DNA from 2 places in the Achromobacter pulmonis genome. Region 2 is predicted to be linked to the other one. Evidence: riboswitches for the same ligand, from Rfam matches in the RefSeq annotation. Region 2 holds a riboswitch; the other holds the start of a gene.
What was found. A riboswitch is a leader RNA that binds a small molecule or an ion and turns the genes downstream of it on or off. The one in region 2 is predicted to bind glycine.
Positions count from the first base shown of each region.

Region 1: linked by a shared signal. The riboswitch ahead of gcvT (glycine cleavage system aminomethyltransferase GcvT) and the one ahead of K2W61_RS18090 (D-amino acid dehydrogenase) in region 2 are both predicted to bind glycine.

Region 1 is NZ_JAIFOT010000001.1:2,555,139-2,569,708, reverse strand. It holds gene K2W61_RS11795 (ABC transporter ATP-binding protein) at 1-1,498, shown strand, start outside; gene K2W61_RS11790 (amidase) at 1,545-2,954, shown strand; gene K2W61_RS11785 (M81 family metallopeptidase) at 2,988-4,463, shown strand; gene K2W61_RS11780 (DUF945 family protein) at 4,674-6,668, shown strand; gene gcvP (aminomethyl-transferring glycine dehydrogenase) at 6,780-9,653, opposite strand; gene gcvH (glycine cleavage system protein GcvH) at 9,746-10,123, opposite strand; gene gcvT (glycine cleavage system aminomethyltransferase GcvT) at 10,223-11,323, opposite strand; glycine riboswitch at 11,404-11,524, opposite strand; glycine riboswitch at 11,558-11,652, opposite strand; gene K2W61_RS11760 (ZIP family metal transporter) at 11,733-12,626, opposite strand; gene K2W61_RS11755 (superoxide dismutase) at 12,654-13,268, opposite strand; gene K2W61_RS11750 (BaiN/RdsA family NAD(P)/FAD-dependent oxidoreductase) at 13,455-14,570, opposite strand, start outside.
Region 2 is NZ_JAIFOT010000001.1:3,925,298-3,939,867, reverse strand. It holds gene K2W61_RS18115 (spinster family MFS transporter) at 1-1,391, opposite strand, end outside; gene K2W61_RS18110 (AraC-like ligand-binding domain-containing protein) at 1,554-2,546, shown strand; gene K2W61_RS18105 (NAD/NADP-dependent octopine/nopaline dehydrogenase family protein) at 2,656-3,753, shown strand; gene K2W61_RS18100 (3-hydroxybutyryl-CoA dehydrogenase) at 3,756-4,745, shown strand; gene ampC (class C beta-lactamase) at 4,776-6,020, opposite strand; glycine riboswitch at 6,156-6,245, shown strand; glycine riboswitch at 6,247-6,333, shown strand; gene K2W61_RS18090 (D-amino acid dehydrogenase) at 6,378-7,607, shown strand; gene K2W61_RS18085 (LysR substrate-binding domain-containing protein) at 7,747-8,676, opposite strand; gene K2W61_RS18080 (sulfite exporter TauE/SafE family protein) at 8,743-9,486, opposite strand; gene K2W61_RS18075 (PhzF family phenazine biosynthesis protein) at 9,631-10,419, opposite strand; gene pdxR (MocR-like pyridoxine biosynthesis transcription factor PdxR) at 10,480-11,994, opposite strand; gene K2W61_RS18065 (NAD(P)H dependent flavin oxidoreductase family protein) at 12,076-13,779, shown strand; gene K2W61_RS18060 (SRPBCC family protein) at 13,889-14,335, shown strand; gene K2W61_RS18055 (DinB family protein) at 14,401-14,570, opposite strand, start outside.

The sequences.
Region 1 (14,570 bases), 1.4 Mb from region 2:
CGTCATGGGCCTGTTGCCGCCGGGCGTGCTGCGCATCAGCGCGGGGTCGATCCGCGTCGAAGGCGAGGAGGTGGCCAATGCCACGCCGCGCCGCCTGCGCGAATTGCGCGCCACCCGCATGGCAATGGTGTTCCAGGAACCCATGACCGCGCTCAATCCCGTGCACACCGTCGGCAAGCAGGTCGACGAAGTGCTGCGGCTGCATCGCCGCATGTCGGCCGCCGAACGCCGCGCCAAGGTGCTGGAGATGTTCCGCTCGGTGCACCTGCCCGATGTCGAACGTATCTACGACGCCTATCCGCACCAGCTCTCGGGCGGCCAGCGCCAGCGCATCGTGATCGCCATGGCGCTGATCCTGGAACCCAAGCTGCTGATCGCCGACGAGCCGACCACGGCGCTGGACGTCACCACGCAAAAGCAGATCCTGCTGCTGATCAAGGAACTGCAGCTCAAGCACCAGACCGCCGTGCTGTTCATCACGCACGATTTCGGCGTGGTGGCCGAGATCGCCGACCGCATCGTGGTGATGAACCGCGGCGACCTGATCGAAAGCGGCACGCGCAACGAGATCCTGGCCGAGCCCAAGCAGTCGTACACGCGGCGCCTGGTGTCATCGGTGCCCAGCCTGGTGCCGTCGCACCGCGAGGCGCCCGCCGGCCAGCCGGTGCTGCACGTCAAGGGCCTGGGCCGCACCTACGGCGGCAAGGGTTCGCTGTTCTCGCGCCGCGCGCCGCAGAACGTGATCGCCGCGGCCGACGTCAACCTGACGCTGCGCAAGGGCGAGATCCTGGGCATCGTCGGCGAATCCGGTTCGGGCAAGTCGACCGTGGCGCGCTGCATCGTGCGCCTGATCGAACCCACCGCCGGGCACATGATGATGGGCGGCGAGGACCTCAGCACCCTGTCCGGCGCGGCCCTGCGTCCGGTGCGCCGCCGCATCCAGATCGTGTTCCAGGACCCGTACCGCTCGCTCAACCCGCGCCGCACCGTGGGCGAGTCCATCATCGAAGGCCTGCTCAATTTCGGCGTGCCGCGCGACCAGGCGGAGCGCCGCGCCGGCGAGACACTGTCCGTGGTCGGCCTGAGTCCCGACGCCATGCGGCGCTACCCGCACCAGTTCTCGGGCGGCCAGCGCCAGCGTATCTGCATCGCCCGCGCGCTGGTGATGGACCCGGAGATCCTGGTGGCCGACGAAGCCGTGTCGGCGCTGGACGTGTCGGTGCAGGCGCAGGTGCTGGAATTGCTCGAACAGGTGCGCGAGCGCACCGGGGTGGGCGTGCTGTTCATCACGCATGACCTGCGCGTGGCCGCGCAGATCTGCGACACCATCATGGTCATGCAGCGCGGCAAGGTCGTCGAGACCGGCGCCGCGCAGGCCGTGCTGACCGACCCCCGCCACGAATACACCCGCGCCCTGATCGACGCGGCGCCCGGGCGCGACTGGGACTTCCGCAATTTCCGGCCCGTGGCGGCCGGACTGGCAGCCCCCGCCGCCTGAGAGCGCCCACGTAACACCCAGGCATCCCCCGCAATTGGAATCCGCCATGTCGCAACCGCATGAACTCTCGGCCCAGGAACTGCTGGCCGCCTATCGCAACAAGACCCTGTCGCCGGTCGAGGCGACGCGCTCGGTGCTCGATCACATCGCGCGCTGGGAGCCGCACATCCACGCCACCTATGCGCTCGATCCCGACCAGGCGCTGGCCTCGGCCCGCGCCTCCGAGGCGCGCTGGATGAAAGGCGAGCCGCTGGCCTGCGGCGGTTACTCGCTGGACGGCGTGCCCGCCACCATCAAGGAAAACATCGCCACGCGCGGCGTGCCGGTGCCGCTGGGCACCGCCGCCACCGACCTGACGCCGGCCACGGCCGACGCCCCGCCGGCGGCGCGCATGCGCGAGGCCGGCGCCGTGGTGCTGGGCAAGACCACCATGCCCGACTACGGCATGCTGTCGTCCGGCCTGTCGAGCTTCCATGCGCTGACGCGCAACCCCTGGGACCTGTCCAAGAACCCCGGCGGCTCCAGCGCCGGCGCCGGCGCGGCCGCGGCGGCGGGCTACGGCCCGCTGCACATCGGCACCGATATCGGCGGCTCGGTGCGCCTGCCGGCCGCCTGGTGCGGCATCGCCACGCTCAAGCCCAGCCTGGGCCGCATCCCGATCGACCCGCCCTTCATGGGCCGCTGCGCCGGCCCCATGACGCGCGACGTCGCCGACGCCGCGCTCATGATGGGCGTGCTGTCGCAGCCCGACGCGCGCGACCACATGAGCCTGCCGTTCCAGGACTTCGACTGGCTCAACCTGAACATCGACGTGCGCGGCCTGCGCATCGGCCTGCAGCTGGACGCCGGCTGCGGCCTGCCGCTGGACCCGGAGATCCGCGGCGCCGTTGAAGCGGCGGCGCGCCTCTTCGAGGCGGCTGGCGCCATCGTCACGCCGCTGCCCCCCTGGATGACGCCGGGGATGCTGGAAGGGGTCGACCGCTTCTGGCGCACCCGCTCGGCGCTCGACCTGGGCGCCCTGCCGGAAGAACGCCGCGCCCGGATCCTGCCGTTCATCCGCGCCTGGGCCGAAAGCGGCGGTGGCCAGTCGGGCGAGGACGTGTTCCGCAGCTACTACGAAACCCTCAACGTGCGCGCCAGGACAGTCGCCGCCACCGCACCCTACGACTACGTGCTGTCGCCCGTGGCGCCGGTAGTGGCCTACAACGCCGAGTGGCCAGCGCCCACCAACGACGTCGCCACCACCATGCACCACATCGGCTACACGCTGCCCTACAACATGAGCGAGCAGCCGGCCGCCTCGGTCAATTGCGGCTACACCCGGGCCGGCCTGCCGATCGGCCTGCAGATCGCCGGCGCCCGCTTCGACGACCTCGGCGTGCTGCGCCTGGCCCGCGCCTGGGAGCGCATGCGCCCGGCGCAGCATCCCTGGCCGCAGCCGCCCCAGGCCGCCTGATCCTTTCCCCTTTGGCAACCCACAGGAATTTCCATGCGTTGGCTTCTGGCAATGATCAAACACGAGACGAATACCTTTTCGCCCGTGCCGACCCCGCTCGCGCGCTTTTTCCGCGGCAACCCTGAAATCCTGGCGGGCGAGCGCGCCATCCGGGCCTACGAGAACACCGACAGCGGCCTGGGCGGTTATATCGACGTGGCGCGCCGCGTCGGCGCCGAGATCGTGGTGCCGGTGGCGGCCGAATCCTGGCCCAGCGGCCCGGCCAGCGCCGAAACCCACGAACGGCTGTGCCAATTGGTGCTGGACGAGGTCCGCAAGGGCGGCTACGACGCCATCCTGCTGGACCTGCACGGCGCCATGGTGGCCGAGGGCGTGGAAGACGCCGAGGGCGACCTGCTGCGCCGCCTGCGCGCGATCGACGCCACGACCCCGGTGGCGGTGACGCTGGACATGCACGCCAACATCTACGCCGACATCGTCGACAACGCCACCGTCATCAGCGGCTTCCATACCTACCCGCACGTGGACATCCGCGAGGCCGGCGTGCGCGCGGCCAACGTCATCGTGCGCACGCTCAAGGGCGAGATCAAGCCGGTAATGACCTGGGCCAGCAAGCCCATGCTGCCGCACGTCATGTGCCAGGGCACCCATGCCGACCCCAACAAGTCGCTGCAGGAGCGCTGCCGCCAGTTGGAAGCCGAGGGCGTGCTGGCGGCCTCGGTGTTCGTCGGCTTTCCGCATGCCGACATCCGCGAGGCCGGCCTGAGCGCCGTGGTCTGTACCGACGCCAACCTGGCGCAGGCCGAACAATACCGAGACGAGCTGCTGGACCGCGCCTGGACCGACCGCGCCAAGTGGGTATTCCACGCCGAACCGCTGGCGCCCACCATCGCCCGCGCCAAGGCCATCGAACAAGGGCCGGTGGTGCTGCTGGATCACTACGACAACACCGGCTCCGGCGGCACCATGGACACCACGGCGGTACTGGCCGAAGTGCTGCGCCAGGAACTGGACAACGTGGTGTTCTACGCCATCTGCGACCCGCAGGCGGCGCGCGAGGCCGCCACGGCCGGCGTCGGCAGCACCATCACCCTGCCGCTGGGCGGCAAGGTCGACATGCCGGCCATCAACCGGCCCGGCGAGCCGCTGACCGTGACCGGCCGGGTCAAGCTGGTGTTCGACGGCGTCTACCTGAACCGCGGCCCCATGTACCGCGGCGTGCGCAACGATACCGGCCTGACCGTGGTGATCGACACCGGCCGGGTCGAGATCGTGGTGGTATCGCGGCACCAGGAGCCGTTCGATATCAATTGCCTGCTGTCGGCCGGCATCGATCCGCTGCAAAAGCGCTACGTGGTGCTCAAGAGCCGCATCCATTGGCGCGCCGGCTTCTCGGCCATGGCCACCGAGATCATTGAATGCACCGGCGTCGGCGTCACCACCTCCGACTACGGCCAGCTCGACTTCAAGCACGTGCGGCGGCCGATCTACCCGCTCGATCCGCTTTAAGGGCGGTTTGTCGACAATCTGGCCGGCGCCCGAGGGCGCCGGCTTTCATTTTGAAATCTTCAGTAACCGCACGCACCGCAAGACACCATTCCGCCTCGGTATACTCGCCGCGGGTCCTGACAGGCCGATGAACGCGTCCGGGCCGCCCACGCCAAGCAATGGCGTCGCGCCGCTCGGGCAAGACTCGACAATCAACGACAAAGCAAAACGATGAAGAAGAGCGTAGCAATCACCCTCGCGGTGGTCATAGTGGGAGCGGGAAGCTGGGTGGGCGCCACGTGGTACACCGGCAAACGTATCGAGGAAAGCACCCAGCGTCGCCTGGCCGAAGCCAATGAGAAGCTGGCCCGGATCACGCCCCTGTTCGGCCTGCGCATCGACCAGCTCCAGTATGAGCGCGGCCTGTTCTCGACCCAGGCGCGCTATGGCCTGTCGTTCGTCAAGAACGACAAATCCCCCAACGACATGCCCGCCGGCATGATCGAATTCGATACCCGCATCGAACACGGCCCGTTCCCCAAGAGCGCCCTGGCGCGCGGCGCCATCGCCCCCAAGCTGGCCTTCGTCCATGCCGAGCTGGCCAAGACCGACAACGTCAAACCGGTGTTCGAACTGACCAAGGATGTCACGCCGCTGGTCTCCGACGCCATGGTCAGCTTTGGCGGCCACTCCGCCTCGACCACGCGCATCGCGCCGGTGAAGGTGGACCATGACGGCAACTCGGTCGATTTCAGCGGCATGGAAATCACCGGCACCTTCGACCGCGGCCTGCAGGCCATCACCGCCAGCGCCAAAACCGACACGCTGGCCGTGGACGGCACCAAGAGCCACGACCCCATCAAGATGGTGCTGTCGGGCCTGTCGATGGACGTGGACAGCCGCATGGGCAAGTTCGGCCTGTCGGTCGGCGACTCGGGCATCAAGATCCAGCGCGCCGAAGTCATCAAGCCGGACACCGACGTCAAGGTCGTGCTCGACAACTTCGGCTACACCGTCAAGCTCGCCGAAGACGACAAGAACATCAACATCCAAGCCGTCTACCAGACCGGTGACCTGACCGTCAATGACGTGGCGCTGGGCAATGGCCAGGCCGTGATCAAGCTGTCCAGCCTGGACGGCGCCGCGGTCAAGCAACTGTCGGACACCTACAACCAGCTCATCAGCCAGTACATGGCCGACACCCAGGACGAGGGCCTGAAGGACGAACAGATCCAGGTGCTGCTGGACAATGCCGGCAAGATCCTGGCCGGCAATCCGTCGTTCAGCATCGACCCGATCAGCTGGAAGACCGCCAAGGGCGAAAGCAAGCTGAACTTCAGGCTGGACCTGGCCAACCCGCCCGACGTCAAGAACCTCACGCCGCAGGAAATCGCGATCAAGGCGATCAAGCAGATCGACGCCACCCTGGTGATCTCCAAGCCCATGGTGCAGGATCTGATGGTGCAATACGCCATCAAGAAAAACGGCTTGAGCGCCGACAAGGCCGAGGCCGAAGCCGCCGACAACGTGCGCAACATGTCCGGCATGGCCGAAATGCTCAACGTCGGCAAGAACGACGGCGACAATATCGTCGGCAAATTCCACTTCGCCGACGGCATGGGCGACCTGAACGGCAAGAAGATCCCCGCCGAGGAAATGTTCTCGGGCCTGCTGGGCGCGGCCGGAATACACGACGACATGTCCGAGGAAGACCTGCCTGAAGGCATGGACGATGAGCACGAAGCGGGGCCGGCGGCCGACGCCAGCGTCATGGACGACGCCATGGCGGCGACCAGCAACGCCGATGTCGTGAACCAGTTCGATGTCGACATGGTCGTGCGCATGCTCGAAGACATGGGCTACGCCACGCGCCAGATCGAAGGCGACGAAGGTCCGGTCCTGATCCTGGACGCGGCCAACACCGGCGCCACCGACCTGCGCCTGGAATTCCTGTGCAACGACTTCTCCGAGAAGTGCTACGACCTGGTGGCCACCGCCACCTACGCCAGCAAGAAGCCGGCCACGCTCAAGGCCATCAACGCCTGGAACCAGGAATACCGCTGGACCCGCGCCTACCTGGACGACAAGAACCAGGCCGTGCTGCAGATGGACATGAACGCCGAAGGCGGCATCGGCAAGAAGAACCTGCAGATCCTGCTGAACACCTACTTCAGCATCGTCGAGGACTTCGCCAACACCGTCACGGCAGCGCCGGCCAAGAAGTAAGGCGGCCGCGCAAAAACAAATACCCCCATCTCGCGATGGGGGTATTTTTTTGCCTGGCGCGAGGCCGGCCTCAAGGGCCCGCCCCCAACGAGGACGGGCCCTCATGCGGCATCAGGCGTAGGCTTCGATCGGCAGGCAGGCGCACACCAGGTTGCGATCGCCGTAGGCGTTGTCCACGCGCGCCACCGGCGGCCAGTACTTGGCGTCGCGCAGCGATGCCACCGGGTAGGCGGCCTGCTGGCGCGGGTAGTCGTGCAGCCATTCCTCGGCCAGCAGCATCTGCGCGGTGTGCGGCGCGTTCTTCAGGACGTTGTCCTCGCGGTCACGTTCGCCGCGCTCGATCTGGGCGATTTCCTCGCGGATCGAGATCATCGCCTCGATGAAGCGGTCCAGCTCGGCCACGCCCTCGGATTCGGTCGGCTCGACCATCAGCGTGCCGGCCACCGGGAAGCTCATGGTCGGGGCATGGAAGCCGTAGTCCATCAGGCGCTTGGCGATATCCTCGGCGCTGATGCCGCTGGTTTCCTTGAGCGGACGCACATCCAGGATGCACTCGTGCGCCACGCGGCCGTTGCGGCCCGCGTACAGCACCGGGTAGTGGCCGCGCAGGCGGGTGGCGATGTAGTTGGCGTTCAGGATCGCGACTTCGGTGGCGCGGCGCAGGCCGTCGGCGCCCATCAGCGCGATGTACACGAACGGGATCGGCAGGATGCCGGCCGAGCCGAACGGCGCGGCCGAGACCGGGCCGACGCGGGCCTCGCCGGGCAGCTTGCCCTGCTCGTTGACCACGCCCGGCAGGTACGGCGCCAGGTGCGCGCGCACCGCGACCGGACCGACACCGGGGCCGCCGCCGCCGTGCGGGATGCAGAAGGTCTTGTGCAGGTTCAGGTGCGACACGTCCGAGCCGAACTTGCCCGGCTTGGCCACGCCGACCATGGCGTTCATGTTGGCGCCGTCCAGGTAGACCTGACCGCCGGCCTGGTGCACCAGGTCGCAGATTTCCGTTACCGCTTCCTCGAACACGCCGTGCGTGGACGGGTAGGTGATCATCAGCGCGGCCAGCTTGTCGCCGACCTGTTCGATCTTGGCTCGCAGGTCGGTCAGGTCGACGTTGCCGTTGGCGTCGGACGCCACCACCACCACGTCCATGCCGGCCAGTTGCGCCGACGCGGGGTTGGTGCCGTGGGCCGACGACGGGATCAGGCAGATGTTGCGCTGGTGCTGGCCGTTGGCCTGGTGGTAACCACGAATCGCCAGCAGGCCGGCGTATTCGCCCTGCGCGCCCGAGTTGGGCTGCAGGCTGATGTTGTCGTAGCCGGTGATTTCGCACAGCGCGGCCGACAGGCGCGTGATCAGTTCGTCGTAGCCCTTGCTCTGCGCGGCGGGCGCGAACGGGTGCACCAGCGCGAACTCCGGCCAGGTGATGGGAATCATCTCGGCCGTGGCGTTCAGCTTCATGGTGCACGAGCCCAGCGGGATCATGGTGCGGTCCAGCGCCAGGTCCTTGTCGGCCAGCTTGCGCAGGTAGCGCAGCATGTCGGTTTCCGACTGCACGCTGGAGAACACCGGATGCGTCAGGATGGCGCTTTCGCGCGCCACGGCGGCGGGGATGCCGCCGGCGGCCTGGGCGTCGAGCGCGTCGACGTCCAGCTCGACGTCATCGCGCTCCAGGCCGGCGGCGAACACATTCACCAGCGCCTGCAGGTCGGCGGCGGTGACGGTCTCGTCCAGCGACACGGCCAGGCGCGCGCCGTCGATGCGGCGCAGGTTGATGTGCTCGCACTCGGCGGCGGTAATGATGGCCGGGGTGGCCGGGCCGGTTTCCAGCAGCAGCGTATCGAAGAAGGTGTCGTTGGCGACCTTGACGCCGAGCTTGACGAGTTCGGCGCGCAGGATCGCGGTGTAGCGCTGCACGCGCTCGGCGATGCGGCGGATGCCGGCCGGGCCGTGCCAGACGGCGTACATGCCGGCCATCACGGCCAGCAGCACCTGTGCGGTGCAGATGTTCGAGGTGGCCTTCTCGCGGCGGATGTGCTGTTCGCGCGTCTGCAGCGCCAGGCGCATCGCCGGGTTGCCCTGGGCGTCCTTGGACACGCCCACCAGGCGGCCGGCCATGTTGCGCTTGAAGGCGTCCTTGCAGGCCATGAAGCCGGCATGCGGGCCGCCGAAACCGAACGGCACGCCGAAGCGCTGGGCCGAGCCGATGGCGATGTCCGCGCCCCACTCGCCCGGCGCGGCCAGCAGCGCCAGCGCCAGCAGGTCGGTGGCCACCGCCACCACCGCGCCTTGCGCGTGGGCGGCCTCGGCCAGCTGGCGGTAGTCGGCCACCGAGCCGGTGCTGTGCGGGTACTGCAGCAGCACGCCGAAGCATTGCGGCAGGCCGTCGGCCTCGTCGCCGACGGCGATCTCGATGCCCAGGCCCTCGGCGCGCGTGCGCACGACTTCGATGGTCTGCGGATGCACGTGGCGCGAGATGAAGAACACCGGGCTCTGCGACTTGGCGCTGCGGCGCGCCAGCGTCATGGCTTCGGCGGCGGCGGTGCTTTCATCGAGCAGCGAGGCGTTGGAGATGTCCAGCCCGGTCAGGTCGGCGACCATGGTCTGGTAGTTCAGCAGGGCCTCCAGGCGGCCCTGCGAGATCTCGGGCTGGTACGGCGTGTAGGCCGTGTACCAGGCGGGATTCTCGAGAATGTTGCGCAACACCACATTGGGCGTCTGCGTGCCGTAGTACCCCTGGCCGATGTAATTGCGGAAGACCTTGTTGCGGCCGGCGATCTGCTTCAGTTCGGCCAGCACGTCGGCTTCGCTGCGCGACGGCGGCAGCGCCAGCGGCGCCTGGCTGCGGATCTTGGGCGGCACGACTTCTTCGATCAGGGCGTCCAGGCTGGGGCTGCCGATCGCGGCGAGCATGGCGGCCTGGTCGGCGTCGGAGGGGCCGATGTGGCGGGGAATGAAGTCGGTGTGGGTGTCTAGGGCGCGCGACATGGGAGGGATCTCGGGATGGCGGTGTCGTCGGAGGGACGGACGGTGATGCATGGGCGGGCGGCGGCGCCAGCGCCGCGCCCGCCCCGACGGGCTTAGCCGTTGGCGACGGCTTCGTAGCCGGCCGCGTCCAGCAGCTTGTCGGCATCGGCGGCGTTGACCGGCTTGATCTTGAAGATCCAGGCGGTGAAGGCCGATTCGTTGATCAGGTTGGGGTTGCTTTCGAGTTCGTCGTTGAACGCGACGATTTCGCCGGCCACGGGCGCGTAGATGTCCGAAGCGGCCTTGACCGACTCGACCACGCCGGCGGTCTCGCCCGCGTTCAGCTTGGCGCCGACCTTGACGTCGCCGACGAAGACCAGGTCACCCAGCTGGTCCTGGGCGGTATCGGTGATGCCGACGACGAACACGTCGCCTTCGGCTTTGACCCATTCATGGGACTCGGTGTACTTGCGATCGGTGGGCAGACTCATGGGAGCTCCTGGGGGGATTCGGATGGAGAAAAAGTGTTGCGCGCCTCGCGCCCGCGGCCGCGGCCCCAGGGGGCCGGCCGCCAGCGCGAAGCTTCGAGTTTACGAGTGTTCGACGGCTTTGCCGTTACGGACAAACGGCAGCTTGCAGACCAGGGCGGGCACCCACTTGCCGCGGATGTCGACTTCGACCGTATCGCCGGCGGCCACGCCTTGCGGCAGGCGGGCAAAACCGATCGACACGCCAAGCGTCGGCGACATGGTGCCGCTGGTGAGCTCGCCCATGCCGTGCTTGGTGCGCACCGCCATGTGGGCGCGCATCACGCCGCGCTCCTGCAGCTTCAGGCCGACAAAGGCGGCCGGGGTGGCGAATTGTTCCAGCGCGTCGCGGCCGATGAAGCGGCGCTCGGGGTTCTTCAGCGACACCGTCCAGGTCAGCGCGGCTTCGCCCGGCTGGGTCAGTTCGTCCATGTCCTGGCCGTACAGGTTCATGCCCGCTTCCAGGCGCAGCGTGTCGCGCGCGCCCAGGCCGGCCGGACGCACGCCCTGGGCCGCCAGGTCGCGCCACAACTGCACTGCCTCGGCGGCGGGCAACACGATTTCGAAGCCGTCTTCGCCGGTGTAGCCGGTGCGCGCCACCAGGATGTCGTCGCCGACGCGGGCGGCCACGAACGGGGTCAGCGGCTCGCTGGCCGCCTGCCAGGCCGGACGCGCGGCCCAGACCTTGGCGCGGGCATTGGGGCCCTGCACGGCGATCATGGCCAGGTCGCGGCGCGGCGTGATGGTGACGTCGAACTTGCCGGCCTGCTTGACGCGCTGCATCCAGGCCATGTCCTTGTCGGCGGTGCCGGCATTGACCACCACGCGCCATTGGTCGGCGGCGAAGAAATACACGATCAGGTCGTCGATAACGCCGCCCTGCGGGTTCAGCATGCAGGTGTAGAGCGCCTTGCCGGGCACGGTCAGCTTGGCCACGTCATTGGCCACCAGCCGCTGCAGGAAGGCGTAGGCATCGGGGCCGACGATGTCGGCGTTGAGCATGTGCGAGACGTCGAACATGCCGGCATCCTGGCGCACCGCGTGGTGCTCTTCCAGTTGCGAGCCGTAGGCCAGGGGCATATCCCAGCCGCCGAAATCGACCATGCGGGCGCCGGCGGCGATGTGTTCGTCGGCCAGCGGGGTGCGTTTGAGGGGTGCGGACATGCGCGGGTACTCCGGAGCGGCTGCGGGGCCAGGGTTACGGAATGCCGCCAGGGGACAGATGCCCGCCCAACGGCTGAATTTTCCGCCCCTCTGTCCTTTTGCCTGAGAGTTGCCCCGCGTGGCGGGTTTGCACCTTCGGCGCCTGGTCTGCGCGCGATGCCCTGATGGGTTGCGGCGCCAGGTCTCTCCAGAGTGCTGCTTTGCCGCGTCCACGCGGTGAAAACCGGGACAGGGCAAACATGCGCGGTATGGGATACCTGAGCGATTCCGGGCGAATTGCGCCTTCGGCGGCGACCGGGTGAACGGCCGCTCTCTCCCGCAACATGCGTGACAGCGCCGAAAGCATACCGCGAAACGCCGCCGCGTTGTTGATCGGCGGCCACCGGACGGCCGCCGCCCGCCATGGGCTTCAGCCCAACGCCGTATCCAGCAGCATCATCAGCACGAAGCCCAGCATCAGGCCGCAGGTGGCGTAGACCTCGTGCCCCTTGCGGTGCGATTCGGGAATGATCTCGTGGCTGATCACGAACAGCATGGCGCCGGCGGCAAAGCCCAGCCCCCACGGCAACAAGGCGGCCGACCAGCCCACCACCGCCGCGCCCAGCACCGCGCCGACCGGTTCGACCAGCCCGGACAGCATGCCCAGCGCCACCGCGAACGCGCGCTTGTAGCCGGCCGCGATCAGCGCCACCGCCACCACCAGCCCTTCGGGAATATCCTGGATCGCGATGCCGGTGGCCAGCGCGGTGCCGCGCAGCGGATCGTTGCCGGCGTAACCGACGCCAATGGCCAACCCCTCGGGCAGGTTGTGCAGCGTAATGGCGAAGACGAACAGCCAGGTGCGGCGCAGGCGGTGCGCTTCGATGCCCTCGCGGCCCTTGATGAAGTGTTCGTGCGGCAGCAGCCGGTCCATCAGCAGCAGCGCCGCCGCGCCCAACAGGATGGCGGCGCCCACCGTCAGGCCCGCGCCCCACGGGCCGGCGCCCTGCGATTCGGCCGCCGCGATGCCCGGCGCCACCAGCGAGAAGGCGCTGGCCGCCAGCATCACGCCGGCGCCGAAGCCGAACATGCCGTCCTGCACTTTCTGTGGAATGGTGCGCGCGAACAGGATCGGCAGCGTACCCGCCGCGGTGGCGCCAGCGGCCACCATGCCGCCCAGCAGCGCGTCGGCCACGTGCGGCGCGTGCCCGTTGAAGTAGACCCACATCTGATACAGGCCCAGGCAGGCGACCAGCACCGCCAGCGTCCAGACACTGACGCTGGTGGCCGCGGGCCGGATGCGATGACGGCTGAAGGTATTCATGGACCGCTGCCTCCGCGCAATGCCGGCTCAGCCCACGGCGGCGGCGTAGCGGCGCGCCACCTCGGGCCAATCGATCACATTGTAGAAGGCGCCGATGTATTCCGGCCGACGGTTCTGGTACTTCAGGTAGTAAGCGTGTTCCCACACGTCCAGCCCCAGGATCGGCGTATTGCCCTGCATCAGCGGGCTGTCCTGGTTGGCGCTGCTCTCGACCGCCAGCTTGCCGCCCGGCGTCACGCTCAGCCAGGCCCAGCCGCTGCCGAAGCGCGTCAGCGCGGCCTGGGTGAAGGCGTTGCGGAAGGCGGCCAGGCCGCCCAGTTCGGTGTCGATGGCGCGGGCCAGCGCGCCGTCCGGCTCGCCACCGCCGCGCGGCGACATCACCGACCAGAACAGGCTGTGGTTGGCGTGGCCGCCCCCGTTATTGCGTACCGCGCCGCGGATGGCCTCGGGCAGTTGGTCGATGCGCGCCACCAGCGCGTCGACCGGCTCGTCGGCGGCGATGCCGGCGCCCTCCAGCGCGGCATTCAGGTTGTTGACGTAGGCCTGGTGATGCTTGCCGTGGTGGATCTCCATCGTCAGCGCGTCGATATGCGGTTCGAGGGCATCGCAGGCGTAAGGCAGGGGCGGCAAGGTATAGGCCAAGGCGGTCTCCGTCGGGCGACGCGGCCGGGGCTGGCGCACGTCTGAATTTTAGAAATACAAATGATAGGTATTTTTATTTAATACCACAACGGCCATGTTGCAATGCCTGTCATGCAGACAGGCTAAGGCGCGGACATCGCATCCGCACGCAGCATGAACCGTGCCCGGGAAAGGCGTCTGGAAAGCCTAGAGCGCCTTGCCGCAGGCCACGCCGCTGGCCCAGGCCCATTGGAAGTTGTAGCCCCCCAGCCAGCCGGTCACGTCCACCGTCTCGCCGATGAAGTACAGGCCGGGGGTGGTGCGGGCCTGCATCGACTTCTGGTCCAGGCCACGGGTGTCGACCCCGCCGCGCATGACCTCGGCCTTCTTGTAGCCGGCGGTGCCGCTGGGCACCAGGCTCCACTGGTGGATGTCCTGCGCCAGGGCGCGCAGGGTTTTGTCCGGCGCGTCGGCCAGGCGCAGCGCCGCCAGGCCCGGCTTGCCGCCCTGCTCGGCCAGTTGCAGCCAGCGGTCGGCCAGGCGCTTGGGCCACAGGCCGGCCAGCACCGTATGCAGTTGCTGCCGGTTGCCGGACTTGGCCGCCAGCAGTTCGGCGGCCAGGTCTCGCCCGGGCGCCAGGTCGATGACGATGGGCTCGCCCGGCTTCCAGTAACTCGAAATCTGCAGAATCGCCGGACCCGACAGCCCACGATGGGTGAACAGCAGGTCTTCCAGGAACTCGCCGCGCGCCTTGCCCTGGCCGGTCGCCAGGTTGACTTCCAGCGCCACGCCGGACAGTTCCGACAGCGGCTGCCACTGCGCCGGGTCGAAGGTCAGCGGCACCAGCGCCGGCCGCGGTTCGACCACCTTCAGCCCGAACTGGCGTGCCAGTTTCAGGCCGAAGTCGGTCGCGCCCAACTGTGGAATCGCCATGCCGCCCGTGGCCACCACCAGCCTGGCGGCGCGGATCGCGCCCTGGTTGGTGCGCAGCTCGAAGCCGGCATCGCCGTGGGCCACCTCGGCCACCTGGCAGCCCATGCGCCACTGCACCCCGCCGGCATCGCATTCGGCGCGCAGCATCTCGATGATGGACTCGCTGGAATCGTCGCAGAACAACTGGCCGCGATGCTTCTCGTGCCAGGCGATGCGGTGGCGCTTGAGCAGCGCCAGGAAATCCTGCGGCGTATAGCCCGCCAGCGCCGAGCGGCAGAAATGCGGGTTGTCGGACAGGAAGTTGGCGGGGCCGGCGCCGAGGTTGGTGAAGTTGCAGCGGCCGCCGCCGGAGATGCGGATCTTCTCGGCCAGGCGCTCGGCGTGGTCCAC
Region 2 (14,570 bases):
ACAGGCGCGCGGGCCGGCGCGGCCGGCGCCGGGACAACCCGCGTGGCGCGCTCGCCCTCTTCCCGCGCCAGGCTGCGGCGGTACTTGCCGCAACCGGCCGCCAGCAGGCCGATGCATGCCAGCGTGGCCACGCCGATCAGCAGTGACATGGAATGCCCGACCGCCGCCGGATTGTGGAACACCCGATCGGTCAACAGCGCCACCGCCGTGGTGCCCAGGCCCAGCCCGACCAGGTTGGAGATCAGCAGGAACAGCGCCGATACCTGGGCCCGCAGTTGGTTGGGCGGCAGGATCTGCATGGCGGCGGTGGAAGTCGGCATGGGAAACGAAGCGAAGAACATCGCAGGCAACAGCAGGCCCACCGACAGCCACAACCCGTCCACCTGGGTAAAGGCCACGGCCGGCAGCGCCATGCCGATCGCGCCGATGACGCCGGCGCGCAGCGGCGCATCGTCATGGCCGCGCCGCGCCAGCCAGTCCATCAGCCAGCCGCCGCAGAAAACGCCGGCGGTGTTGGCCACCAGCACCACCGTGCCCAGCATGTAGCCCGCCTGCACCGGCGACAGGCCGAACTTGCGCATGTAGAAGGCCGGCGTCCAGCCCAGCAGGCAGAACAGGATCATGGCGTAGAACGAGAACCCCAGGTAATGACAGCAGAAGGTGCCGCGATGGTGGCCCAGGAAGCGGAACACGTCGCCAGCCGCCGGTTTCCGCACACCGCCGCCGGCATCGTGGCGCAGGCCCTTGCGCTGCGGGTCGCGCACGGTCAGCAGGATCAGCAACGCCACCAGCACGCCCGGCAGGCCGACGATGAAAAACGTCACTTGCCATGGCCGCAGCGCGCCCACCCCGGGCACATGCACACTGTCGACGCTCTTGAGCAGGTCGATGACGTAGCCGCCGATCAGGAACGCCAGGCCGCCGCCAATGAACGAGCCGATCGAATAAATGCCGACCGCGCGGCCAAGCTTATGGCGCGGGAACATGTCGCTGAGCATGGAATAGGTGGCCGGCGACAGCGCGGCCTCGCCCACGCCCACGCCGATGCGCGCCAGGAACATCTGGCCGAAGCTCTTCGACAGGCCGCAGGCGGCGGTCGCCAGGCTCCAGAAGGCCACGCCGATGGCGATGATGCGGGGCCGCGACCAGCGGTCGGCCAAGAGCGCGATGGGAATGCCCATGAAGGCATAGAACAGCGAAAAAGCCAGCCCGTGCAGCAGGCTGAACTGGGTGTCCGAGAGCTGCAGGTCGCGCTTGATGGGCTCGATCATCAGGGCCAGGATCTGCCGGTCGACGAACGAAAATATGTACGCTAGCATGCAGATCAGGACGACATACCACTCATAGGCATAGCGCTTTTGCACCGCGTCGGTTCCGGTATCGCCCGTCATGTTTTTCCCTTGTATCGCAATGGGATCGCGCCGGCCGCGTCGAGGCGGCGGCGGCGTCCCGCTGTCTGGTTCGCCATTCCGATGGCTGCATCTGTTGTAGGCCTTTGCGCCGGCCGGCTCTATACCGGGCGCGCAACGGCTATTCCCGGGGCGCAGGAAAGCATGTTCCACGATACCTATCCGCTGCAACGCCATTGCCTGTTGAATTCGGGCAATCTCTCCGAGATCACCGACCAGGTCAGCCAGCACCTGTGGTCGCACCGCATGTGCGTGGCGCGCGGCGACCCGCTGCAATCGCGGCTGTACGGCGTGTTCTTCGGCAGCGCCGCGCTGTTCGACCTGCACTATGGCGCCGAGGTCGAGATCGACGCCGGCGACATCGCCCGCTATTACCTGGTGCGCGTCACGCTGCAAGGCGCCGGCCAGGTCACGCTGGGCAAGCGCAGCGCCGCCCTGCGCGAAGGCGGCCTGACCATCTCGTCGCCGTCCGAGCGCAGCATCCTGCGCATCGGCCAGGATTGCCGCAGCCTGATCCTGCGGGTCGAACGGCAAGCGCTGGAACGCCAGTTGCAACAGCTGCTGGAGCGCCCGCTCAAGCAGGCGCTGGTGTTCGACCTGGAGGCCGCGCCCGGCTCGGCCGGCCTGGCGGCGGTGCAGGAAACGCTGGCCTACCTGTGCCGGCTGTATCAGCATCCCGCCATCGAAGGGGTGACGCAGACGCTGGCGGCGGGCTTTTCCGATTACCTCATCTCGCTGCTGCTGATGCAGCTGCCACACAACTACTCCGAGGCGCTGCGCGCCGACCGGCGCCAGCCGCTGCCGCTGCACGTGCGGCGCGCACGCGACTACATCGAAGACCACATCGACGCGCCCATCGCGCTGCCCGAGCTGGCCGCGCATTGCGGCGTGTCGATCCGCACACTACAGAATGGCTTCACGCAATTCCTGCAGCAAAGTCCCAGCGACTACCTGCGCAACCGCCGCCTGGCGCTGGCGCACGCCGCGCTGGCCGAGGCGGGCGACGGCGACAGTGTCACCGACATCCTGCTGCGCTGCGGCGTGACCAGCTTCGGCCATTTCGCCACGCACTACCGCAAACGCTACGGCTGCCTGCCGTCCGACACGCTCAGGCGGCGCCGCGCCCGCGCCTGTTGAGGCGCGCGCCGCGCATTCCCTTGCCGATTCCGTATTCCGCTTGCGCCTGCCGCGCAGTCCGGCGCGCGCGCCGCCGCTAGCATCAAGGCTCTCTCGAAGGAGCTTGATCATGCGTATCGGGGTAATTGGAGGCGGCCACGGCTGCTACGCGGCGGCCGCCGACCTGGCGGAAAAAGGGCATCAGGTGCGGCTGTGGCGCCGCGATGCGGCGGCATTCGACAGCCTGCGCCGCGCCGGCGCCCTGGCCGTCACCGACTATCGCGGCACCCGCCATATCGCCTTGGGCGAAGCGCCCGGCCAGATCGAACTGGCGGCCGGCCTGGCCCGCGCCGCCGAAGACGCGCAACTGCTGGTGATTCCATTGCCATCCACCGCGCACGCGGCGCTGGCGCCCGAGCTGGCGCCGCACCTGCGCGACGGCCAGGTGGTATTCCTGCCTCCCGGCACCTTCGGCAGCTACCTGTTCGCCCGCGCCCTGCGCGACGCCGGCAATCCGGCCGAGGTCGCCTTCGCCGAGACCGGCACCCTGCCCTACCTGGCGCGCAAGCATGGCGACCGGGTCGTCATCAGCGCCTACGCCACGCGCCTGCCCACCGGGGTATTTCCGAGCCGGCTGGCCGGCCCGGCGTTGGAGACGCTGGCGCAGGCCTATCCCAGCATCGAGCCGGTCGAGGACGCGCTGTCCGGCGCCCTGATGAACGCCGGCCCGGTGATCCATCCGCCGCTGATCCTGATGAACGCCGGTCCGCTCGAACACTTCGAGCGCTGGGACATCCACAACGAAGGCACGCAGCCGTCGATCCGGCGCGTGACCGACGCCCTGGACGCCGAGCGCATCGCCATCCGCGCGGCGCTGGGCTACGCCGCGCCGCACTTCCCGCTGGCCGACCACTACGCCAGCGCGGGCGATGAGTGGATGTACGGCCGCGGCGCCCACGGCAAACTGACCGACAGCGGCGACTGGCGCGAGGCCATCGATCTGGCCACGCACCGCTACATGCTGGAGGACACGCGCCTGGGCCTGTCGTTGCTGGTGTCACTGGGACGCTGGGCCGGCGTACCCACGCCGGTGGCGCTAGGCCTGTTGAACGTGGCCGCTGCCGTGACCGGCCGCGACCTGTACGCCGAGGGCCGCACATTGGAGTCGCTGGGGCTGGCGCAGTTCTCGCGCGACACGATGGCCGCGCTGCTGGCCCGGGGGGTATGAGCATGGACGGGACCTTGTGCGTGGCCGGCGCCGGCCGCATGGGCATCGGCATCACGCTGTCGTACATCCATGCGGGGCTGGACGTGACGCTGATCGACATCAAGCCGCGCGCCGCCCGCGCCGAGTATTTCGCCGCGGTGCAGGGCGGACTGCGGCGCGAAATGGCTACGCTGACGCGGCTGGGGCTGCTGGACGCGGCCCAGGCGGAAACCGCGCTGGGCCGGGTGCGGCTGGTCGCGCGCGACGAGGCGGCCGGCGATCTGGCCCGCGCCCGCGTGGTGTTCGAGGCCGTGCCCGAACAGCTGGACGTCAAGCGCGAGACCTTCGACTGGCTCGGCCGCGTCTGCGCGGCCGACAGCGTGATCGCCTCCACCACCTCGACTTTTCTCGTCACCGAGCTGGCCGGCATGGTGCCCGAGCCGGGGCGCTTCCTGAACGCGCACTGGCTCAATCCCGCCTGCCTGATCCCGCTGGTGGAAGTGAGCCCCGGCCCGCGCACCACCGCGGCTGCCTTGCAGGACCTGCTGGCGGTGTTGCGCCTGGCCGGCAAGACGCCGGTGCAGTGCGCGCCCGCCGCCGGCTACATCGTGCCGCGCATCCAGGCGCTGGCCATGAACGAGGCGGCGCGCATGGTCGAGGAAGGCGTGGCCAGCGCCGAGGACATCGACACCGCCGTGCGGCTGGGCTTCGGCCTGCGCTTCTCGGTGTTGGGCCTGCTGGAGTTCATCGACTGGGGCGGCGGCGACATTCTCTACTATGCCTCGCGCTACCTGTCGGGCGCGCTCGACGCGCGTTTCGCGGCGCCGCCCATCATCGAGCGCAACATGGAACAGGGCCGCAACGGCCTGCGCGAAGGGCAAGGCTTCTACGACTATGCCGGCGTGGATGTGGAGGCGTACAAGCTGCGGCGGCTGGGCGAGCTGTGCGCGCGGCTGGAGATCATGGGGTTGCTGCCGACCTTCGATGGCGCCAAGGCGGCCGCCGCATCCTGAAGGGCGGCCGGCGCCTCGGGTCCGTGGCGTTCAGGGCGCCAGCGTCTTCAACACCTGAAGCGCCAGCCGCACCCGCGCCTCGTTGGGATAGTTGCGGTTGGCCAGGATCACGATGCCGAGCTTGCGCGCCGGCACGAACGCCACGTAGGCGCCGAAGCCATTGGTGGCGCCGGTCTTGTTGATCCACGCTGCCTGCTGCGGCGCCAGCGGCGGCCGCAGCGCCTTGACCGGCAGGGTCTCGAACGCGACCTGGGCGGAATTGCCGTGCACCAGGTCGTCGACCGACACCGGATAGCGGTACTGCTCCCAGATCAGATCCTGCGTCATCGCGCCCAACTGGTAGTAGCCGGTGTGGGTGGCGGCGATCGCGCGCCCCAGCGTGGCGTCGACCGGCGCGGTGCCCAGGTTGATCTCGACGAAATGCAGCATGTCGCGGGCGCTGGACTTCACGCCATAAGCCTCGTTGGCCAGCACGCCGGGATTCACGCGCACCGGCGCGTCCTGCTTGTCGTAGCCCTGGGCGTAGTCAGCCATTTTTCGTGGCGGCACCTCCAGGTAGGTGTCGCGCAGACCCAGCTTGGGAAGCAGATCCTGCTCCAGCGCCGCGACGTAGGGCTGGCCCAATGCCCTCGCGGCCACCACGCCCAGCATGCCGATGCTGGGGTTGGCGTAGGTGCGCTTGGTGCCAGGCGCATACCGCGGCGTCCAGGCCTTGAGGTAGTCCATCAGTTGCGCCGTGTTCTGCACCGCGCCCGGCACTTGCAGGGGAAAGCCGCCGGCGGTGTGCGTGGCCAGGTTTACCAGCGTCAGCCTGGCGAATTCGCTGCCTTGCAGTTCGGGCAGCCATTTGGCGGGGCTGTCGTCCAGCGACAGACGGCCGCTGGCCTGCGCGTAGGCGGCCAGCGTGACGGTGAAGGTCTTGCTGATCGATCCCAGCTCGAACAGGGTGTCGCTGGAGACCGCGCGGCGCGGCTGGCGCGAGGCGTCGCCATAGTTGAAGAAGCGCTGCTCGCCGTTGTGGCTGACGCCGATGGCCATGCCGGCGATGCCGTACTGGCGCATGACCTCGGCGACGGCGGCGTCGACGGCAGCCGTGGCACGATCGGCCTTGGCGGGCATACCGGCTACGGGCGTACCGGCTACGGGCGTACCGGCCCTGGACGGCGCGGTGGCCGGGGAAGCCGTGGCTGGCGCCGCCAGCATGGCGGCCGGCGCCAGGGCCATCACCAGGGCGGAAATCAACAGGGAAATGCGGGGCGTTGCCGGAGCGCGCATGCGGGATCGTCCTATCGCTGGGGCCGGCCCGTGCCGGCGGAGTCGGCGCCCAGTGTAGAGCCAATCCCGCACCACCCTGGTATTAACCCTGGGTCCCGCGCGCGACGGATTTTGGCTATCCTCACCTCGTCGATTCAAAACCCCGCAGAAGAGTCCCGCCCCGTGGCGGGCGCCGACGGAGCAACCGCCCCGGAAACTCTCAGGCAACAGGACTGCGCGGTCTAGACAATCTGGAGAGAGGCGCCTGGCGCCCACCGAAGGGGAACCCGCGCCGCCGCGCCCGGGTGAAGCTCTCAGGTACAGAGACAGATGGGGTGCCACGATCATCGGGTCGTGGCCACGCCATCTGGAGCCATCATGCCCCGCATCGCCATCATCGGCGCCGGTATCACCGGCGTCACGTCCGCCTATGCCTTGAGCAAACTGGGCTACGACGTCACCGTCTACGACCGCCAGCGCTATCCCGCCATGGAGACTTCCTACGCCAACGGCGGCCAGTTGTCCGCCAGCAATGCCGAGGTCTGGAACAGCGCCGCCACCATCATGAAGGGCCTGCGCTGGCTCGGCCGCCATGACGCGCCGCTGCTGCTGAACCCGCGCCCGAGCTGGCACAAGTATTCGTGGCTGGTGCAGTTCATGGGGCAGATCCGCAACTACCGCCAGAACACCATCGCCACCACGCGCATGGCGATCGAGGCGCGCCGGCACCTGTATGCCATGGCCGAGGAAGAAGGCATCGATTTCGACCTGGAGCGCCGCGGCATCCTGCACATCTACCACGACGCCGCCAGCTTCGAGACCGCGCGCCGCGCCAATGCGTTGCTGCGCGAAGGCGGGCTGGATCGGCACGCGGTCACGCCGCAGGAAATCCGCGCCATCGAGCCCACGCTGCGCACGCCCTGCCACGGCGGCTTCTACACGCCGTCCGACGCCACCGGCGACATCCACAAGTTCACCAGTGGGCTGGCGCGAGCCTGCGTGCGCCGCGGCGTGCAGTTCGAGCAGGACGCCGACATCCGCGCCATCAGCCGCGACGGCCGGCCCTACGTGCTGGACGTCGCGCGCGAGGACGGCACGCGGCGCGAGCCGCACGAGACCGACGCCATCGTGATCTGCGCCGGCGCCGCCAGCCGCCGGTTCGCCAGGCAGTTGGGCGACCGGCTGAACATCTATCCGGTCAAGGGCTATTCGATCAGCGTGCACCTGGATGACGCCGATAGCCAGGCCGCCGCGCCCAGCGTGAGCCTGCTGGACGAGGCCGCCAAGATCGTCACCAGCCGCCTGGGCGACCGCTTCCGCGTGGCCGGCACCGCCGAGTTCAACGGTTTCAACCTCGACATCCGCGCCGAACGCATCCAGCCGCTGGTGGACTGGACCCGCCGCCACTTTCCCGGCGTACGCACCGCGCGCGTGGTGCCGTGGTGCGGTCTGCGGCCGATGATGCCCGACATGATGCCGCGCGTGGGACCAGGCAAGCGGCCGGGCGTGTTCTACAACACCGGCCACGGGCACCTGGGTTGGACGCTGTCGGCGGCAACGGCGCAGATGCTGGCGGTGAGCGTGCGGGACGGCGTGGGACGGTCTTGAACCTGTTCCATGAGGCGATCGGCGCAACGGCGTACGCACACCTCGTTTGCGTCCATCGCCAGGACGTCACGTCCTAGCCGGCGCGCAGGCCAATGCGCCCCATCATCAGGCGCCATTTGTCGCTGGCGTGCCCCGCGGGTCAGGCGCTGGCAAGATGCTGCGCCGCTTGCCGCAGCCAGGTCCGCAAAGCCACCAGGCGCCGATCATCGGCGCTGCCCTCCGGGTACACCAGGTAATACGCGAAATCCGGCGCCATGCCGACCTCGCGGTCGAACAGCCTGACCAGCCGTCCGCTGGCCAGGTCGGCTTCGATCAGGGCCGGTTCCAGCAGGGCCACGGCGCTGCCGTCCAGCGCCGCCTGCGCCACGTGGCTGGAATCCGGAAAGGCCAAGCTGCGGCCATCGTCGAAGCCGGCAACGCCGGCTGCGGCCATCCAGGCTTTCCAATCGGGCCAGGCCATGCCGTCGACCACGCAGTCGATATGGCACAAGGGATAGTGCGCCAGGTCTTGCGGCGCGGCGATGGCCGGGCCGCTGGCGAGCAAGGCGGGGCTGGCGACCGGCGCCAGCGTCGTGGCGAACAGGCGGTCGGCCCGCGCCCCCGGGTAGCGGCCGGCGCCGAAGCGGATGGCGGCGTCGATGTCGTCGGCCTCGAAATCGCGTACCTGTTCGCTGATGTCGAAGCTCAGCTCCAGCTCCGGATGCGCGGCGCGCCAGCGCGCCAGGCGCGGCAGCAGCCAGTGGGTGGCGAAACGCGCCTCCAGCGACAGGCGCAGGTGGCCGGGGCCGCGCGCCATGCGGCGGGCGCGGCCGACGGCGCGCCGCAGGCCGTCGAGCGCGTCGGTGGCGGCCCGCAGCAGTTCCGCGCCGGCGGGCGTCAGCTGGATGCTGCGGCTGGTGCGGGTGAACAGCACCAGGCCGAGCTGGTCCTCGATTTCCTTGATCTGGTAACTGACCGCGGCGGGGGTCAGGCCGACCTCGTCCGCCGCGCGGGTGAAGTTCAGCAGGCGGCCGGCGGCCTCGAAAGTGCGCAGCGCGCGCGTGCCGGGCAGCATGCGGGTGGAGGTCATGATCTTCAAGCCGGATTTGATGATCAGGCGACCATAGCGTGGCGCGACGTTGGGGTCAACGCGGCGTCAATGCGCCAGCAGGCGCGGCAGCGACGACGCCAGCAGCGTCAGCCCCGAACACGTCAGCAGCCCCAGCACCAGCCGCCGGAACGTGACTTCCGAGATCCCGATGTACAGGCGCGTGCCCAGCAGCGTGGGAATCAGCATGGCCGGCGCCACCACCGCGAACATGGGCGCCATGTCGCGCGTGACGATGCCGGTGGCCAGGTAGGTGGCCATGGTCACGGCCAGCATCGACAGGTTGAAGTTCTGGATCACGGCACGCTGCGTGTCCTTGTTGAAGCCGCGCAAGGTGCACCAAAGCGTGGGCACGCTGCCAGCGAAGCCGCCGATGCCGCCCAGCACGCCGCCCACCAGGCCGACCGCGCCGTCGCCCCAGCGGTTGCCGCCGATGCGCGGCAGCCGCTGCGCCATCAGCATCACCGGACACCACAGCGCCAGCAGCGCGCCCAGCACCACCTTGAACCAGTCCATGTCCAGGTGCGGCAGGATCCGCACCCCCAGCGGAATGCCGGCCAGCCCGCCCAGCAGAAAGGGCCACAGCAGCGCCCAGTTGAAGCCGCGCCGCACCGAGAACACCGCCAGCAGCTGGCCGGTGAGCGCGCCGAACACGGCCAGCGCCGCCGCCAGCCGCGGGTCCAGCACCCAGGCCCAGAACGACATGGACACCATGCCGAAAGCAAAGCCCGACAGGCCTTGCACGAACCCCGCCACGGCCGCGCCGATGGCGACTATCCATACCGCATCCATTGCCCTGCGTCTCCTTGTGGTCGCGTCCGCTGGCGGGCCGTTCGGCCCGCCGGGATCTCGTGACGGCAGATTCTAGGCGCGCGCCGCGATGGCCCTATTTGAAGTGCTGATGCCGCGATAGGTTTTCGGTGATGGCGGCAAGGTTCACAGGAAGATCGTGCCGCGCAGGTACAGCGCGGCCTGGCCGCTGATGATGACGCGGCCGTTGTCGCGTAACTCACAGCGCAGTTGGCCCTTGCGCGCCCCGCCCTGCTCGGCGGAGAGCCGCGTCTTGCCCAGCCGCTCGCCCCAGTACGGCGCCAGCGAGGTATGCGCCGACCCCGTGACCGGGTCTTCGTTGACGCCGACGCGCGGGCCGAACCAGCGCGACACGAAGTCGTAGCGGGAGGACGGCGCCGTCACCGCCACCCCGCGCACGTCGAACTTCGCCAGCGCGGCGAAGTCCGGCGCGAGGCCGTCGATCAGGCTTTCGTCGTCGATCACCACCAGGTAGTCGTCGCTGCGGTACAGGGCGCGCGCCGCCGGCAGGCCCAGCGCCGGCAACAGGCCGTCGGGAATGGCTTCGGCCACCGGCTGTTTGGCGGGAAAGTCCATCGCCAGCCCGTCACCGGCGCGGCTGACCCGCAGTTCGCCGCTGCGGGTGGCAAAGCGCAGCACCTCTTCTTTGGCGCCCAGTTGCTCGAACAGCACCCAGGCGGCCGCCAGGGTCGCGTGGCCGCACAGGTCGACCTCGACCGCTGGCGTGAACCAGCGCAGCTCGTGGATGTCGCCGCGGCGCACGACGTAGGCGGTCTCGGACAGGTTGTTCTCTTCGGCGATGCGTTGCAGCGTGGCGTCCGGCAGCCACGCCGCCAGCGGCACCACGGCGGCGGGGTTGCCGCCGAAGGGCGCGGCGGAAAAGGCGTCTACCTGGTAGAGATCGAGTTGCGGCATGCGGAATCCTGGAAACGAGCGGGTATGAGCGGCGGCTCGGCGCCGCCATGCCGCATTTTGCTACGAAACGCCGGCGACTTCCCGCAGCAGCGCCTCCAGGCGGTCCAGGTCCGCCTCCTGGCGCGCGCTGTATCCGATCACCACGCCCGTCGGCCAGGATACGCACCGGCAGAATTCCGCGACCGGCTGCAGGCCCAGGCCCAGCGTGCGCGCCCGCGCCAGCAAGGCCGCCACGTCGATGCCGGGCGGCGGCCACCACACCAGGTGAAAGCCCGCCTGTTCGCCGCTGACGCGCAGCGGCGCCGCGCCCACCGCCTGGCGCAACATGCGCAGCACCCGGTCGCGCCGCTGCGCGTAGACCGGCCGCGCCCGCCGCACGTGGCGCGCAAAGCCGCCGTCCTCCAGGAACGCCGCCAGCGTCATCTGCTCGACGATGCTGCTGGAGCGCCCCGTCAGGTAACGGGCGCGGGCGAAGTCCGCCACCAGCGGCCGGGGCAGCACCGCATAGCCGATGCGCAGGGCGTTGAACAGGGTCTTGTTGAAGCTGCCGCAGTGGATCACGCGGTCGGCGCGGTCCAGGCTTTTCAGGGCCGCCAGCGGGGCGCCGTCGTAGTTGAATTCGCTGTCGTAGTCGTCGTCCAGGATCCAGCAGCCAGCCTGCGCGGCCCAGTCCAGCAGCTCCAGGCGGCGCGATACCGGCATGGTGATGCCGGTGGGCGACTGGTGCGCCGGCGTCACGTGCACCAGCCTGACGCCGTGATGGCGGCGAGCGCGCGCCACCGAAAACCCGTGCGGATCGATGGCCACCGGCACCACGCGCCGCGTGTACTGGCTGAACAGCGGCATGGCGTTGAGATAGCCGGGATCTTCCACCAGCACCTTGTCGCGCGGCGTGAGCAAAAGGCGCGCGCTGAGGTCGAGACCGTCGCGGATGCCGGTCAGCACCACCACCTGATCGGCATCGCAGGCAATGCCGCGCGCCGCCCCGAGATACCGCGCGATCTGTTCGCGCAGGGGATACCAGCCCTGTGGATCCTCGCGCGCCAGTTGCGCCGCCGTGACCCGCCGGGCGCTGGCCTGCAGGCCCTGGCGCCAGGCCGCCATGGGAAACAGCGAAGCGTCGGCGCCGCGCGCGGTGAAAGGCGGTTCGTGCCGCAAGGGGGGAACCGAATGGTCGCCATCCGGGGCCAAGCGCGGCGCGCGGCCCGATGCGGGCGGCGCGCCGGCCGCGGCGGGCGCCATGGCCATATCGCCCGGCAGTCCGTGGCGGAAGAAATTGTCCGGGATGACCGCTGCCACATAGGTGCCCGAGCCGACCGCGCCGGCGGTGTAGCCTTCGCCGCGCAACTGGTCGTAGGCGGCCTCGACGGTGGAACGGGCGACATGCCAGCGCGCCGCCAGACTGCGGGTGGAAGGCAGCCGCCCGCCCGAGGGCAGGACGCCGCGCAGGATGCGTTCGCGGATCTGCCGATACACCCAGGACTGCTTGGATTCGTCCGGACGCGGCGGATCGACTGGCAGGTCCAGGCTGGCCTCCTGGCGGGCATCGCGCGAAAGTGGCTTGGTCTGGTTCATAGAAATGGCCCTATTTCGTCAGGCCATTCTATCGCTACATTGGCCCCATCGCCCCCTCGGGCACGCCAACGGAATCGCGCCATGTCCACGCCCGCCCACACCATCACCCTCGAGCACGGCTGCTTCACCAGCGATGGCAGCGCCTCGATCCTGGAGGCCGCGCTGGCCCAGGGCGTGGCCGTGCCGTTTTCCTGCCAGCGCGGCGAGTGCGGTTCGTGCCGCGCCCAGGTCGCCGGCGGCGCCTACGCCCGCCTCGCGCCGCCCACCGAGCGCACCTATGTCACCGCCGCCGACGAATTGTTGATGTGCCAGTGCCGCGCGGCCGGCGACCTGACGCTGCGCTTTCCGCACTGGCAGGCGCCGGCGCGAACGGCGCGCCACTATCCGGCGACGGTGCTGTCGCGGGCGCCGCTGACCGCTGACGTGACCCAATTGATCGTGGCGCCCCACGACACTGCCGGGGCCTTCACCTGGCAGGCCGGACAGCATGTGCGCTTCCTGATGGAAGATGGCGGCGAGCGTCCGTTCTCCATCGCCAGCGTGCCGGCCGCGGCCGGCCCCACCCGGCTCGAATTCCATATCCGGCGCATGCCCGGCGGCGGATTCACCGAACGGGTGCTGCCGCGCCTGATGCCCGGCGACACGCTGACCCTGGCGGGTCCGCATGGCGCCTGTGTCTGGCCGGCGCAAGGCTGGCCCGGGGCGGTCGAATCCCTGGTGCTGCTGGCCACGGGCACCGGCTATGCCGGCGTCCACCCGATCATGATGGCGGCATTGCAGGACCCGCGCATCAAGCGCGTCACGCTCTACTGGGGCGGCCGCGACGCGGACGACTGCTACGCGGGCCCGCTGCTCAACGCCTTGCAGGGCAAGCACAGCGGTTTCCAATGGCAGGCGGTGCTGTCGCGGGCCGCCGCCGCGCCCGCCTGGCACGTGCAGGACGCCGCCCTGGCAGCGGACCATGACTGGCCGCGCACGGTCGCCTACGCCTGTGGCAACCCGGCCATGGTACGCGCGGCGCGCGACCGGTTGTGCGCGGCCGGCCTGCCGCCGGACTGCTTCGTGTCCGAGGCCTTCGTGCCGGCGCGGGACCTGCCTGGCAAGCGCGTCGCGCCGGCCCCGGCCCATCCTTGGGAACAGGTCGGCCAGCGCTTCAGCCTGGACGGCATCCTCGACGCGCGCCGCCGTTCACGCGATGCGGTGCGCGAGATCGCCGCGCTGCTGCGGCCCGGCATGACCACGCGCGAGGCGGTCATGGCCGCCGACGCCCACCTGCGCCGCATGGGCGCCTCGCACAACTGGCATCCGACCTACGTGCGCTTCGGCCCCGACTCGCAGTCGCCAGCGGTGCAGCCCACCGACTTCCAGCGCCGGCTGCGCGACGATGACGTATTCGTGGTGGATATCGGCCCGGTATGGGACGGCTATGAGGGCGACTATGGCGACACCTTCGTGCTGGGCGCGGATGCCGACCGCCAGCGCTGCGCCGAAGCCGCGCGCCAGGTGTTCCGGCGCACGCGCGAGGACTGGCTGCGGGGGCTGACCGGCGCGGCCCTGTACGACCGCGCCGAGGCCTACGCGCGCGATTATGGGTGCGAGCTGGTGCGCGAGGTGCCGGGCCACCGGGTGGCGGATTTTCCGCACGCGCTGTACGGCAGGCACCGGCTGGCGCAGGCTGAATTCGTGCCGGCCGATGGCATCTGGGTGCTGGAGATCCAGGTGCGCGACCGCACGCTGCCGATCGGCGCGTTCTATGAGGACGTGCTGCTACGGGAGATCGCTTGAGGCGCGGCGAACGCCCCTTAGGGTTTGTCCCCATGCCGCCCTTGTCGATCCGGGGGAAGCTCGAACGTCGTCCCTGTACGCCCAACTTCCCTTCAAAGGTGGATTCATCATGACGACTGGCACTGTGACCCTGCATCGCGTGCTGCGCGCTGCGCCCGACACCGTGTACCGCGCTTTCCTGGAACCGGACGCCGTGGCGCGTTGGTTGCCGCCCTACGGCTTCACCTGCGAAGTCTTCGAACTGGACGCCAAAGTCGGCGGCCGGCACCGCATGGCGTTCCGCAATTTCGGCACCGGCCACGCCCACGGCTTCGGCGGCGAATACCTGGAATTGGTGCCGGGCGCGAAGATCCGCTACAGCGACGAATTCGACGATCCGAACCTGCCTGGCCGGATGCAGACCACCATCACGCTGCGCAAGGTGTCCTGCGGCACCGAGATGACGGTGGTGCAGGAGAACATTCCGGCGGTGATTCCGCCGGAGATGTGCTATCTGGGTTGGCAGGAATCGCTGGCCCAGCTGATGCGGCTGGTCGAGCCGCAGATTCCCGACTGAGGCCGGCGGCGCGCCCGCCCATGCCGATCCCGCGCAACCGGCGCGGCATTGTCCGCCCCATGGCGTCAGGCGGCGGGATTGCCGGCGCCCGCCGGCCCGGCCTCCTGCGCCAGTTCGGCGGCCAGTTCCTCCAGCTCCAGGCAGTGGGTGCGGTCGTGGTCGAGCAGTTCACGCACGATCTGATCCAGGGTCATGCGGTGCAGGCCATCGCGCAGGCCGCAGCGGGCCAGCGCGG